One region of the Streptomyces sp. NPDC048001 genome, then DNA from elsewhere that is predicted to be linked to it. Evidence: riboswitches for the same ligand, from Rfam matches in the RefSeq annotation. Region 1 holds a riboswitch; the other holds the start of a gene.

What was found. A riboswitch is a leader RNA that binds a small molecule or an ion and turns the genes downstream of it on or off. The one in region 1 is predicted to bind cyclic di-AMP.
Positions count from the first base shown of each region.
Region 2: another riboswitch for cyclic di-AMP. It lies ahead of ACGF15_RS14960 (C40 family peptidase); the one in region 1 lies ahead of ACGF15_RS10920 (M23 family metallopeptidase).

Region 1 is NZ_JBIDBN010000005.1:90,512-97,567, forward strand. It holds gene ACGF15_RS10905 (DNA topoisomerase IV subunit A) at 1-1,807, opposite strand, end outside; gene ACGF15_RS10910 (pitrilysin family protein) at 1,989-3,368, shown strand; gene ACGF15_RS10915 (pitrilysin family protein) at 3,386-4,753, shown strand; cyclic di-AMP (ydaO/yuaA leader) riboswitch at 4,974-5,161, shown strand; gene ACGF15_RS10920 (M23 family metallopeptidase) at 5,174-5,959, shown strand; gene ACGF15_RS10925 (GntR family transcriptional regulator) at 6,326-7,003, shown strand.
Region 2 is NZ_JBIDBN010000007.1:206,197-213,252, forward strand. It holds gene bioD (dethiobiotin synthase) at 1-188, opposite strand, end outside; gene ACGF15_RS14940 (adenosylmethionine--8-amino-7-oxononanoate transaminase) at 423-1,712, opposite strand; gene bioB (biotin synthase BioB) at 1,705-2,907, opposite strand; gene ACGF15_RS14950 (8-amino-7-oxononanoate synthase) at 3,052-4,224, shown strand; partial or broken gene ACGF15_RS14955 (ATP-binding protein) at 4,469-4,921, shown strand; gene ACGF15_RS14960 (C40 family peptidase) at 5,104-5,616, opposite strand; cyclic di-AMP (ydaO/yuaA leader) riboswitch at 5,620-5,774, opposite strand; gene ACGF15_RS14965 (hypothetical protein) at 6,121-6,435, opposite strand; gene ACGF15_RS14970 (ATP-dependent Clp protease proteolytic subunit) at 6,432-7,056, opposite strand, start outside.

The DNA.
Region 1 (7,056 bases):
GCGACAGGAACTCCGCCAGCTGGGCGCCGCCCGCCAGGTTCGGCCCGGCGGCCGTGTCCGGAAGCTGCGGCAGGTCGATCACCGGCAGACGCAGCAGGCGCCCCGTGGAGGTCACCGCGCCCACCTCGCCGCGCTGTGTCGCGAGGACGGCCGAGACGACCACGTCGTGCTTGGACCGCCGGCCCTCACCGACCGCCAGGGGCTCGGCGGTGGCCGTCCGGGCCAGCAGGCCGGTGGAGGACAGCAGCACCCGGCAGGGGTCGTCCGCGACCTGGAGCGAGGCCGCCGGGGCCGGGGCCCCCGCCGACTCCAGCAGCACCGTGCGGCGCGGGGTGCCGAACTTCTTCGCCACCGAGGCCAGTTCGGACGAGACCAGCTTGCGCAGCTCGGCGTCCGAGTCCAGGATCCGGGTCAGCTCCTCGATCTCGGAGGTGAGCCGGTCCCGCTCGGCCTCCAGCTCGATGCGGTCGAACTTCGTCAGACGGCGCAGCGGCGTGTCCAGGATGTACTGCGTCTGGACCTCGCTGAGCGAGAAGCGCTCGATCAGCCGCTCCTTGGCCTGCGCCGAGTTCTCGCTGGAGCGGATCAGCCGGATGACCTCGTCGATGTCGACCAGCGCGACCAGCAGGCCCTCCACCAGGTGCAGCCGGTCCCGCCGCTTGCCGCGCCGGAACTCGCTGCGCCGCCGCACCACGTCGAAGCGGTGGTCCAGGTAGACCTCCAGCAGCTCCTTCAGCCCCAGCGTGAGCGGCTGGCCGTCGACCAGGGCGACGTTGTTGATGCCGAAGGACTCCTCCATCGGCGTCAGCTTGTAGAGCTGCTCCAGCACGGCCTCCGGGATGAAGCCGTTCTTCACCTCGATGACCAGGCGCAGGCCGTGCTCGCGGTCGGTGAGGTCCTTGACGTCGGCGATCCCCTGGAGCTTCTTCGAGCCGACCAGGTCCTTGATCTTGGCGACGACCTTCTCCGGGCCGACGGTGAAGGGGAGTTCGGTCACCACCAGGCCCTTGCGGCGTGCCGTGACCGTCTCCACGGAGACCGTGGCCCGGATCTTGAAGGTCCCGCGGCCGGTCTCGTAGGCGTCCCTGATGCCGTTCAGGCCGACGATCCGGCCGCCGGTGGGCAGGTCGGGGCCGGGCACATGGCGCATCAGCGTCTCGAGGTCGGCGTTCGGGTGCCGGATCAGGTGCCGCGCCGCGGCGACGACCTCGGAGAGGTTGTGGGGCGGCATGTTCGTCGCCATGCCGACCGCGATGCCCGAGGCGCCGTTCACCAGCAGGTTCGGGTACGCCGCGGGCAGGGCGACGGGCTCCCGCTCCTGGCCGTCGTAGTTGGACTGGAAGTCGACCGTGTCCTCGTCGATCGACTCCGTCATCAGCCCCGTGGCGTCGGCCATCCGGCACTCGGTGTAGCGCATCGCGGCGGGCGGGTCGTCGTTGCCGAGGGAGCCGAAGTTGCCGTGGCCGTCGACCAGGGGAAGGCGCATGGAGAAGGGCTGCGCCATGCGCACCAGGGCGTCGTAGATCGAGGCGTCGCCGTGCGGGTGCAGCTTGCCCATGACCTCGCCGACGACCCGCGCGCACTTCACGTAGCCGCGGTCGGGGCGCAGGCCCATCTCGTTCATCTGGTAGACGATGCGGCGGTGCACCGGCTTCATGCCGTCCCGCGCGTCCGGCAGTGCCCGTGAGTAGATCACCGAGTACGCGTACTCGAGGAAGGAGCCCTGCATTTCGTCCACGACGTCGATGTCGAGGATCCTCTCCTCGAACGCCTCCGGCGGTGGGGTCTTCGTGCTGCGGCGGGCCATCGCGGCTGCTGCTCCTTCACGTACCAGTGTGGATCCGACGCGCACCATTGTGGACCGTCCCGCCGACAACGCCCTCACGACCCGGAAGAGGGACGCGGAGGCCGGACGGGAACTTCGCCACCCGCTGGTGCGCTTGCATAGGGTGGCAGGACTCTTTCACATCGCGATCGAAGGGACGTACATGCCCATGGGTCACACGGCCACAGGCCAGGCCGGCTCCGGCGGCCTGACAGCGACCGAGCATCGGCTGGCCAACGGCCTGCGCGTGGTGCTCTCCGAGGACCACCTGACCCCGGTCGCCGCGGTGTGCCTCTGGTACGACGTGGGCTCCCGCCACGAGGTCGAGGGGCGCACCGGGCTGGCGCACCTCTTCGAGCACCTCATGTTCCAGGGCTCGGGGCAGGTGAAGGGCAACGGCCACTTCGAGCTCGTCCAGGGGGCCGGCGGCTCCCTCAACGGCACCACGAGCTTCGAGCGGACCAACTACTTCGAGACCATGCCCGCGCACCAGCTGGAGCTCGCCCTCTGGCTGGAGGCCGACCGCATGGGCTCGCTGCTCGCCGCACTCGACGACGAGTCCATGGAGAACCAGCGCGACGTCGTCAAGAACGAGCGCCGACAGCGCTACGACAACGTTCCCTACGGCACCGCCTTCGAGCGCCTGACGGCCCTCGCCTACCCCGAGGGCCACCCCTACCACCACACCCCGATCGGCTCGATGGCGGACCTGGACGCGGCGACCCTGGAGGACGCCCGGGCCTTCTTCCGCACCTACTACGCCCCGAACAACGCGGTGCTGTCGGTCGTCGGGGACATCGACCCCGAGCAGACCCTGGCGTGGGTCGAGAAGTACTTCGGGTCGATCCCCGGTCACGACGGCAAGCACCCGCCGCGCGACGGCTCCCTGCCGGACGTCATCGGCGCGCAGTTGCGCGAGGAGGTCGTCGAGGAGGTCCCGGCGCGCGCGCTGATGGCCGCCTACCGCCTTCCGCACGACGGCACCCGCGCGTGCGACGCGGCCGACCTCGCCCTCACCGTGCTCGGCGGCGGCGAGTCGTCCCGCCTGCACAACCGGCTGGTCCGCCGCGACCAGACGGCCGTGGCCGCCGGGTTCGGCCTGCTCCGCCTGGCCGGCGCGCCCTCGCTCGGCTGGCTCGACGTGAAGACCTCGGCCGGTGTCGAGGTACCGCGGATCGAGGCCGCCGTCGACGAGGAACTCGCCCGCTTCGCCGCGGAGGGACCGACTCCGGAGGAGATGGAGCGCGCCCAGGCCCAGCTGGAACGCGAGTGGCTGGACAGGCTGGGCACCGTGGCAGGCCGCGCCGACGAGCTGTGCCGCTACGCCGTGCTCTTCGGGGACCCCCAGCTGGCCCTCACCGCGGTGCAGCGGGTGCTGGACGTCAGCGCGGAGGAGGTGCAGGCGGTCGCCAAGGCCAGGCTGCGCCCGGACAACCGGGCGGTGCTGGTCTACGAGCCGCTGGCCGCCGACGAGTCGGCGGAGAACGCCGCAGAGACCGACGAGCCCGCACAGAACGTTGCGACCGAGGGGGCCGACCAGTGAGCGACGCTGCCGTGACCATGGACTTCCACCCGCAGCCCACCGCCGGGGAGCCCCGGCCCTGGGCGTTCCCCGCCCCCGAGCGCGCCACCCTGGACAACGGCCTGACGGTGCTGCGCTGCGACCGTCCCGGCCAGCAGGTCGTGGCGGTCGAGGTACTGCTCGACGCGCCGCTGGACGCCGAGCCGGAGGGTCTCGACGGCGTCGCCACGATCATGGCCCGGGCGCTCTCCGAGGGCACCGACCGCCACAGCGCCGAGGAGTTCGCCGCCGAGCTGGAGCGCTGCGGGGCCACGCTCGACTCGATGGCCGACCATCCCGGTGTGCGGGTCTCCCTGGAGGTGCCCGCCTCCCGGCTGCCCAAGGCGCTCGGGCTGCTGGCCGACGCCCTGCGTGCCCCGGCCTTCGACTCCGGCGAGGTCGACCGCCTGGTCCGCAACCGCCTGGACGAGATCCCCCACGAGATGGCCAACCCGGCCCGCCGTGCGGCCAAGCAGCTCTCCGCCGAGCTGTTCCCGGCGGCGCTGCGCATCTCCCGCCCCCGGCAGGGCACCCAGCAGACCGTCTCCCGGATCGACGCGGCCGCGGTGCGGGCCTTCTACGAGGCCCATGTCCGGCCCGCCACGGCCACCGCCGTGGTCGTCGGCGACCTCACGGGTCTCGACGTGGACGCCGTGCTCGCCGGGACCCTGGGCGCCTGGACGGGTGACAAGGCGGCGCAGCGCCCCGTCCCCGCGGCCACCGCCGACGACACCGGCCGTGTGGTGATCGTGGACCGGCCCGGGGCCGTGCAGACCCAACTGCTGATCGGGCGCGTCGGCCCCGACCGCCATGACAGCGTCTGGGCGGCGCAGGTGCTCGGCACCTACTGCCTCGGCGGCACCCTGACCTCCCGCCTGGACCGGGTCCTACGCGAGGAGAAGGGCTACACCTACGGGGTGCGCGCCTTCGGGCAGGTGCTGCGCTCCGCGCCGGACGGCTCCGGGGCCGCGCTGCTGGCGATCAGCGGGTCCGTGGACACGCCCAACACGGGCCCGGCCCTGGACGACCTGTGGAAGGTGCTGCGGACGCTCGCCTCCGAGGGGCTGACGGACGCCGAGCGGGACGTGGCCGTGCAGAACCTTGTCGGTGTCGCGCCGCTGAAGTACGAGACGGCCGCCTCCGTGGCGGCCACCCTTGCGGACCAGGTGGAGCAGTTCCTGCCCGACGACTACCAGGCGAGGCTGTACGCGCGGCTCGCGGGGACGGGGACCGTGGAGGCGACCGCGGCCGCGGTCGGCGCCTTCCCGGTCGACCGCCTGGTCACCGTGCTCGTCGGCGACGCCTCCGCGATCCGGGAGCCGGTGGAGGCCCTGGGGATCGGAGAGGTGACGGTGGTCGCGGGCTGACCGCCGCCCGCGTACGGGGGGACGGGTCCTCGGGCGTCTGCCCGGATCCGAGGGCCCGTCCCCTATGTCCTGAATGAGCGATTGATCTGGCTCTTTGGCGTAAGTGGCGTTATGTCATGTGGCGTGTATGACAAAAGCCCTTGTCCGTTTGGTGATGGGCCCTCCGACTGCCTAGCGTCGGTCCGGCTGTCCGCCCCGTACCTGCCGCACCGGCGGCACCGGACAGTCATCGCCGAGTCCCCGCAGGGTGTGAGCCCGGGGAGCCGGGGACCCAACTCCCCGCCCGTGGAGGGCGGCGGAGCGTTCTCCCTGGGGTGAATCGGGGGCCTTCGTCCGCGGAGGCGCCCGTAGGAGACCTTCCTGCTCCGAACCCGTCAGCTAACCCGGTAGGCGAGACGGAAGGAAAGGATCCGCCTCTCCATGGCGTTCACCCGTGCCACCGGGAAGCATCGTGCCCCGAGCCGCCTGACGCGCAGGACCGCGAGCCTCGCCGGTGCCGCCACGCTCGCCACCACCGGCGTCGTGGGCGGTCTCGCCTCCCCGGCCCTCGCGGCCGAGCCCCTGGCGGCCACCCCCGAGGACACCGGTCTGACGCAGGTCATCTCCGTGGAGACCTCGCTCGCCGACGAGATAGCCGACCAGGCCGCCGCGCAGCGCGAGGCCGCCGAGGAGGCCGCGGCGAAGCGGCGCGCCGCCGCCAAGGCCCGGGCCGAGGCCGAGCGCCGGGCCGAGGAGCGCGCCAGGGAGCTGCGCGAGGCCGAGGAGCGCGCCGCCCGTGAGGCCGAGCGCAAGCGCCTGAACGCCTACCGCCTCCCGGTGGCGGGCTCCCATGTGACCACCGGCTACCAGGCCGGCGGCGCCCTGTGGTCCTCGGGCAGCCACTCCGGTGTCGACTTCCGGGCCCCGATGGGCAGCTCCGTGGTCGCCGTCGGCGCCGGCACCGTCGTCGAGGCCGGCTGGGGCGGCGCGTACGGCAACAACGTGGTGATCCGGATGGACGACGGCACCTTCACCCAGTACGGGCACCTGTCCTCCGTCGGCGTCGGGGTGGGCCAGCGGGTCGCGCCGGGCCAGCAGATCGGCCTCTCCGGCTCCACCGGCAACTCCACCGGCCCGCACCTGCACTTCGAGGCGCGGACGACGGCGGAGTACGGCTCCGACATCGACCCCGTCGCCTACCTCCGCTCCCACGGCGTCGGCGTCTGACCCCCTGCGGCCCGCCCCGTCCGGGTGGGCCGCCCGCACCGGGCCGCCGTCCCGTCCCCGTGCGCCGGGCGGTCCGCACCGCGGACGGCCCCTCCGGCCCGCGGCGGTCTGGGCCGGATCCGTGTCCCGGCCCTCACCCGTGCCCCTGCCTTCACCCGTCCGGTGTCCCCTCGGCGGGGGTCCTCCCGTCCCTCGCGGGGAGGGCCTCCGCCGTCGCGGCCGACTGTTCCACCGATTCCGGCCAAAAGGCCAGAAGATTATGTGTGGATTCCGGTCGCCCTTCGGAAAACCCCGCCGACTGGAATAGAGTCACGGGACACGCGTCAGCCGGCGCTGGTTTCGTGCGGATACGGCGGAGGTTCGGTCATGCGCATTCCCGCGCACTCTGTATGCACGGCTATTCGCGACGACATCGTCTCCGGCGTCTTCCGGCGCGGCAGCCGCCTGACCGAGGAGCAGCTCGCCCGCCGCTACGGCGTCTCCCGCGTCCCTGTCCGCGAGGCCCTGCGGACCCTTGAGTCGGAGGGGTTCGTGGTGACCCGGCGGCACGCCGGGGCGCATGTCTGCGAGCCCACCGAGCAGGAGGCCGCCGACCTGCTGGAGGTCCGCACCCTGCTGGAGCCCCTCGGCGCGGCCCGTGCGGCCCAGCGGCGCAGCGAGGCGCATCTGAGGGTCCTGAGGGGCCTGGTCCGGCTGGGGCAGGACCGCGCCCGGCGCGGTCAGGGCGAGGATCTCAGGTCCCTCGGCACCTGGTTCCACGAGACGCTCGCCCAGGCCAGCGCGAGCCCCGGGCTGATCGCCCTGCTGACCCAGCTGCGCCACAAGGTGGCGTGGATGTACGCGGTCGAGCCCGCGGCGGCACCCGTCGAGGAGTGGGTGGAGCACGGCGCCATCGTGGACGCGGTCGCCCGGGGCGACGTGGAGCGCGCCCGCGCCCTGACGGCCCTGCACGCGGAGCGGTCCGCAGCGGCCCACCGGCTCCGCCGCGTGGAGCCCGTGAGGACCTCGCAACATTCCGTAAACACCGAACGCGTCCGCACGTAACACGAGGTCCGTATACAAAGGGGTGACGGGGGAGGGGCGTCCTTGCGATGCCC
Region 2 (7,056 bases), on a different contig from region 1:
GAGGTCACGGCTCCGGCCAGCCGGGCCGCCACCGCGGCGTCGCCGTCCTCACCCGGGGCGACCCCGGTCTGCGCGGGCTTGAGCACGGCCACCGAACGGCCGCCCGCCAGCGCCGCGGCGGCGAGCGCCGCGGTCACCACCGTCTTGCCGATCCCGGTACCCGTACCCGTCACGACGATCACTGACATGCTGGTCTTCCCGTTCTCGTCCACCGACCGCCGCGCCTCGCGGCGGTCGCCACTGCCCCCGTCGGCCGCGGCCGGCCCCGGTCGCGGCGGTGCCCCGCCCCGCCGCCTTCCCGGACCGGCCGGGCGGGGCCCAGGAGGCCGGCACGGCGCCCCGCGGGGTGCCGTACCGGGCGCCGCTCTCCCGCTACGGGCGCGGCCCGCCCGGCCCGGCACCGGCCGCCCGGCCGGTGCGCCTCAGCCCGCCGCCGCTGCCGCGCACACCGCGCGGCAGACCTGCGCCAGGTCCTCGTCCCCCGTCACATACGGGGGCATCACGTACACCAGGTCGCGGAACGGCCGCAGCCAGACCCCCTCCCGGACGGCGGCGGCCGTCGCCGCCGCGATGTCGGCCTCGTGGTCCAGCTGCACCACCCCGATCCCGCCGAGCACGCGGACCTCGCGCACCCGCGGGAGCGCGGCGGCCTCGGCCAGCCCGGTGCGCAGCCCGGCCTCCAGCCGCTTCACCTCCGCCCGCCAGTCCTGCCCGAGGAGCAGGTCCAGCGAGGCACCGGCCACCGCGGCGGCGAGCGGGTTGCCCATGAACGTCGGGCCGTGGGCGAGCACCGGCACCTCGCCCCGCGAGATCCCCTCCGCCACCCGGGTCGTGCACAGTGTCGCCGCCATCGTCAGATAGCCGCCCGTCAGCGCCTTGCCCAGGCACATCACATCCGGCGACACCCCGGCGTGGTCCGCGGCGAAGAGTTCGCCGGTCCGGCCGAACCCGGTGGCGATCTCGTCGAAGACCAGGAGCACCTCGTGCTCGTCGCAGGCCTCGCGCAGCACCGCCAGGTAGGCCGGGGAGTGGAAGCGCATCCCGCCCGCACCCTGCACCACGGGCTCGACCACGACCGCGGCCGTCTCGTGCGCGTGCGCCGCGACCAGCGCGCGCAGCTCCTCGGCGTAGGTCTCGTCGTACTCCGCGGGCGGGGGCCCCGCGAACACCTGCCGGGGCAGGACCCCCTGCCACAGTTCGTGCATCCCGCCCTCGGGGTCGCACACCGACATCGGCTGCCAGGTGTCGCCGTGGTAGCCCCCGCGCCAGGTGAGCAGCCGCTGCTTGGCCGGGCGGCCGAGGGAGCGCCAGTACTGCAGGCACATCTTGGCGGCCACCTCGACGGAGACCGAGCCGGAGTCGCACAGGAAGACGTGCCGCAGCGGCTCCGGTGTGACCTCCACCAGCCGCGCGGCGAGCCGCACGGCCGGCTCGTGGGTGAGCCCGCCGAACATCACATGGCTCATCCGTCCCAGCTGGGCGGTGGCCGCCTCGTTGAGCACCGGGTGGTTGTAGCCGTGCACGGCCGACCACCACGAGGACATGCCGTCGATCAGCTCCCGCCGCCCGTGGACCTCCCGGGCCAGCCGGAGCCGGACGCCGGAGGCCGACTCCACGAGCAGCGGCTCGGTACGGCCCGGCATCGGGCCGTACGGGTGCCACACATGGGCCCGGTCCAGGTCCAGCAGCTCACCGGTGGTGAACTCAGGCATTGGGCGCCAGGTCCGTGCCCGCGCCGCGCCGCCGCACCGCGACCAGGTCGGTACGGGCTCCGGCCGGAGCCGCCTCGGGGGCGGGGGCGGACCCGGTCGCGGACGCGGTCTCCCCGGCGCCGCCGGAGCAGCCGCCCGAGCCCTCGCCGCACACGGAGCCCGCCGCGCCCGCGGAGCCGCAGCCCCCGGCCGCCCGGTGCTCCGGCAGGGTCGTCGTGCCGGCGCCCTCGACCTCGAAGCCGGCGTCGGCGATCATCTCCAGGTCCGCCTTGCCCGCCTGGCCCTCGCTGGTGAGGTAGTCGCCGAGGAAGATCGAGTTCGCCAGGTGCAGGGCGAGCGGCTGGAGACTGCGCAGATGGACCTCGCGCCCGCCCGCCAGGCGGACCTCCACGTCCGGGCAGACGAAGCGGACCATGGCCAGGATCCGCAGCGCGCGCTGCGGGGTCAGGTTCCACTCCTTGGCGAGCGGCGTGCCCTCGAAGGGGATCAGGAAGTTCACCGGCACGGAGTCGGGGTCCAGCTCGCGCAGGGCGAAGACCACGTCCACCAGGTCCTCGTCGCTCTCGCCCATGCCGGCGATCAGGCCGGAGCACGCGGACAGCCCGGCGGCGTGCGCCTTGTTCACCGTGTCCACCCGGTCGGCGTAGGTGTGGGTGGTGGTGATCTCCCCGTACGTCTCCTCGGACGTGTTCAGGTTGTGGTTGTAGGCGTCGGCCCCGGCGGCCCGCAGCCGCTCGGCCTGGCCGTCGGAGAGCAGGCCGAGGCAGGCGCACACCTCGACCTCGCCGTTCTGGTCCTTGATCGCCTCGATGGTCCTGGACACCCGGTCCACGTCCCGGTCGGTCGGGCCCCGCCCGCTCGCCACCAGGCAGACGCGCTTCGCGCCGCCCGCGACGCCCGCGGCCGCCGCCTCGGTCGCCTCCTCCGGCTTCAGCCAGGTGTACTTGAGGATCTCGGCCTTGGAGCCGAGGCGCTGCGAGCAGTAGGAGCAGTCCTCGGGGCACAGCCCGGACTTGAGGTTGACGAGGTAGTTGAGCTTCACCCGCCGTCCGAACCACTGGCGGCGGACCCGGCCGGCCGCGGCCACCACCTCGAGCAGGTCGTCGTCGGAGGTCGCCAGGACGGCGAGCGCTTCTTCACGGGTCGGCAGCTCGCGCCGCATGCCCTTTTCCACCAGCGTGTTCAGCAGGTCCATGGCGCTGATCCTGACGCACCGCACGGGCCCGGGCCAAGGAGGATGTGCACAACGGCGGTGGAATCAGGTGTGTGTATGACCACATCCCGCGCGCGCTGCCGCCCCGCTAGGGTCTGTGCGCTGCCTACAAAAGGACCGGACCCCATGGCGCAGGCCCCCCGCGATCCCGTCGACCGGATCGACCCCTTCGACTGGATCGACGAGGAGGCGCGCCACCGGGCGCGCGCCGGGCTCGTCCGCACCCTGCGCCCCCGCGAGGCCGCCTCGGAGCTGCTGGACCTGGCGGGCAACGACTACCTGGGGCTGACCCGCCGCCCGGAGGTCGCCCGGGCCGCGGCCGACGCCGCACTGCGCTGGGGCGCAGGCGCCACCGGGTCCCGCCTGGTCACCGGGAGCACCCGGCTCCACGCCGAGCTGGAGCGCGAGCTGGCCGCCTTCTGCGGCTTCGAGGCCGCGCTGGTGCTGTCCTCCGGGTACGCGGCCAACCTCGCCGCCGTCACGGCCCTGGCCGGGCGCGGTGCGCTGGTCGTCTCGGACGCCGCCAACCACGCCTCGATCGTCGACGGCTGCCGGCTCGCCCGGGCGGAGACGGCCGTGGTGCCGCACGCCGACCCGGACGCGGTGCACAAGACCCTCCAGGCGCACCCCGGGCGGCGGGCGCTGGTGGTCACGGACTCGGTGTTCTCCGTCGACGGGGACGCCGCACCCCTGGCGGGGATCGCCGGCGCCTGCCGGGAGGCGGGCGCCGCGCTGCTGGTCGACGACGCGCACGGGCTCGGCGTGCTCGGCGACGGAGGCCGGGGCGCCCCGTACGCGGCGGGCCTCGCGGGGGCGCCGGGCACCGTGGCGACCGTCACCCTCTCGAAGTCGCTCGGCAGCCAGGGCGGTGCCGTCCTCGGTCCGGCGCGTGTCGTGGAGCACCTGGTCAACACCGCCCGCCCCTTCATCTTCGACACCGGCCTCGCCCCGGCCGCCGCCGCGGGCGCCCTCGCGAGCCTCGGGGTCCTGCGGCGCGAGCCGCACCTGCCCGCCCGGGCCCGCGCGGTCGCCACCGAGCTGCACCGGCGCTTCACCGAGGCCGGTCTGACGGCCGCCCGCCCGGACGCCGCCGTGGTCTCGGTGCGGGCACCGTCGCCGGAGGCCGCGGTGCGGTGGGCAGCCGACTGCCGGGACGCCGGGCTGCTGGTGGGCTGCTTCAGACCGCCGTCGGTGCCCGACGGCGTCTCCCGCCTCCGGCTCACCGCCCGGGCCGATCTCACGGACCGCCAGGTGGCCGCCGCGGCCGGAACCGTCCTGGCGACCGCGCCGCCGGGATGAGCCCGCCGCGGCCCGCCCGGGGAGGGCGGCGCGCGGGCTGCCCTCGCCCGGCGGGCCCGGCCGCCCGTGCCGAACAGGTGCACGCCTCGGGCATCACCGCTTCGGGCGACAGTTGTCCCCTGATCCGGGCGGAACGCCTCCCCCGCCCGGTGCCGGATGGCACCCTGTCGGCGTTGGGCATTCCGGGGCGGGCCGCCCCGCGCGGCCGTCCGGACCGCGCCCCGGTGGAAGGGACCGCAACGCCATGGCAGACCGTCAAGAAGCCTCCGTCACCCTGCCGAGCGATCCGGTGTCGGTCTCCACGGCCCGGCGGTACGCCGCCGACGTGCTGGGCGCCTGGCGGCTGCCCGGGGACGGCGAACTGCGGGACTCGGTCCGCCTGATCGTCTCCGAGCTCGCCACCAACGCCGTTCAGCACACCTTCGGGCAGTCCCCGACGTTCCGCGTCGACCTGTTCCTGGAGGAGGCGGGAACCGGGGACGGCGGGCCGGGCACGGCGGCGGGACGGCTGCTGGTGGGCGTCACGGACAGCCACCCGCGCTGGCCCCGCCGGCTTCCCGCGGCGGTGCGGCAGGACAACGGGCGCGGCATGGGGATCATCCGCTCGCTCACGGCCCACCACGGCGGACGGATGTTCGTCAGCCCGACGGAGGACGGCGGCAAGACGGTGTGGGTCGTCCTGCCCCTGCCGGAACCGGAGCCGCTGACGGAGCCCGCCCTCCCGCCCCGGCACGGCCGGGGCGAGCCGGGGCCCCGGCCCCCGGCGGCAGCCGAGGCCGGGCTCGGCGGCCCGGCGGCCCGGGAGCGCCTTCCCCGGGCGGCCGGGAGCGCCTCCCCCGAGCGGCCGGTCCCGGCCGCCCAGGCCGTCCCGCCGCCGGGTCACCGCACCCGGCCGTAGGACACCCGCTTCGTCCAGATCTTGGCCAGCCGCACCACGTCGCCGGTCTTGGGGGAGTGCCAGATGCGGCCGCTCCCGGCGTAGATGCCCACGTGGTAGACGGAACCGCCGGAGTGGAAGAACACCAGGTCCCCGCGGCGGCGGTTGCCCGCGGAGATGCGGCTGGTGCGGTTGTACTGCTGCTGGGCCGTGCGCGGCAGCGCCTTGCCCGCCTTCCGGTACGAGTAGAGCGTCAGCCCCGAGCAGTCGAACCGGTAGGGCCCGGCCGCCCCGTAGCGGTAGGGCGCGCCCTTCTTGGAGGCGGCCACCCGGAGCGCCGTGCCCGCGTGGCTGCTCGACGCGGCGGCCTCCGGTGCCGCGCCCGGCACCAGGAGGGAGCCGCCCACCACGGCGGCCGTCAGTGCCGAGACGACGCCCGTGCGGGGGAGGCGGGCGCCGCGGGGGGCGGCGGGCACGGAGGAGGAGGGGAACGGAACCTGCGTCTGCGCGGTCATGCGCAACCCTTCGTCTGCCGCCTGTGAAGGGTGACCTGTCGGGTTCGGACCGCGAAGACGCCCGGCCGCCGCAGCGGCTTCACCCCGAGGAGCGGACCGGAACCACCGGTCGCCCCGTACTGCCGGGTCCTCCACTCCTGCCGATGCACTTCCGTCGACCCGACGCCCGGCACGGCGGCAGGACTCAGCGTCCGCCCGGACCGCCCCGTCGAGGTGACGGGGGCTTGTCGTCCCAGGGATCGTGACTCACGGATGTCCGATTTCCGAGTTGAAACGGCTTTTGTGAAGCCGATCACGACTGATCTGTTCGGGTGGGCAGGGGTGTTGGGGCGCCCCCGGCTCCCGCCGGAACCATCGTCGTACCAGCATCGAAACCGACCGGTTCAGCCAAATCGGTGGTCCTCGCCCGCAACTGCTCCGGAGCACGGAGTCGTCGTCCCCGCTCCACCGAACGAGGGACGAACACCGTTACCCCGTCGGCGGTTGACAGGGGCGGACCTTCCGTCAGATCCCCTCCGGCCCCGAAAGGGGCGGCAGGGTCAGGCGGTTCGTCCGCCGTTCGCCGTCGAGGGCGCGCAGCGCCCGGGCCAGGGTCGCGCTGTGCACGTCGCTCTCCCCGTTGCGGTGCATCCGGGTGAGGGCATCGCGCAGCGCGATCGCGCTTCCCACCAGCGCCTGGGCGGACCGGAGCGCCTCGTAGGTGCGCTCCGCGCGGGCCGGGTTGGCGCGGCCGAGTCGGTCGGCGGCCTGGAGGTAGCTGTCGAGGTAGGCCCCCTCGGCCCGGGTCGGCGCGGGCAGTCGCGGCGGTTCGGGGATCACGCGGTCCACCCCGTGCCGCGGCGGCCCCCGAGGACGTGGTCCACCACTCCGTACGCCTTCGCCGCCCGGGCGTCGAGCACCAGGTCCCGTTCGAGGTCCCCGGCCACCGCGGCCTCGTCCCGACCGGTGTGACGGGACGTCAGGGCCACGGTCAGCGCGCGTCGGCGCAGCAGTTCCTCGGCGTGGACCGCGAGGTCGGAGGGGCTCCCGTGGAGCGGCTCGTCCACCGCGGGCTGCCGGAGCAGGATGCGTGAACCGGGCAGTGCCGAGCGCTTGCCCGGTGTGCCGGAGGCGAGCAGCAGCGCCGCGGTGGAGTCGGCCCTGCCGATGCAGGTGGTGGCGACGTCGCAGGTGATGGCCGCCAGCGTGTCGTATACGGCGGTCATCGCCGCGAAGGGGCCGCCGGGGGAGTTGATGTGGAGCTGGATGTCCTGCCCGGGTGAGGCGTGCTCCAGGAGGAGCAGCCGGGCGACGGCGTCGTTGGCGGCGGTGTCGTCGAGCGGCGCTCCGAGGACGACGATCCGCTCGCCGAACAGCTTCGCGTACGGGTCCAGGGTGCGGGTGCCGAGCGGGGAGCGGTCGGTGAACTCGGGCAGGGCATGGCGGGAGGCGGGACGGTGC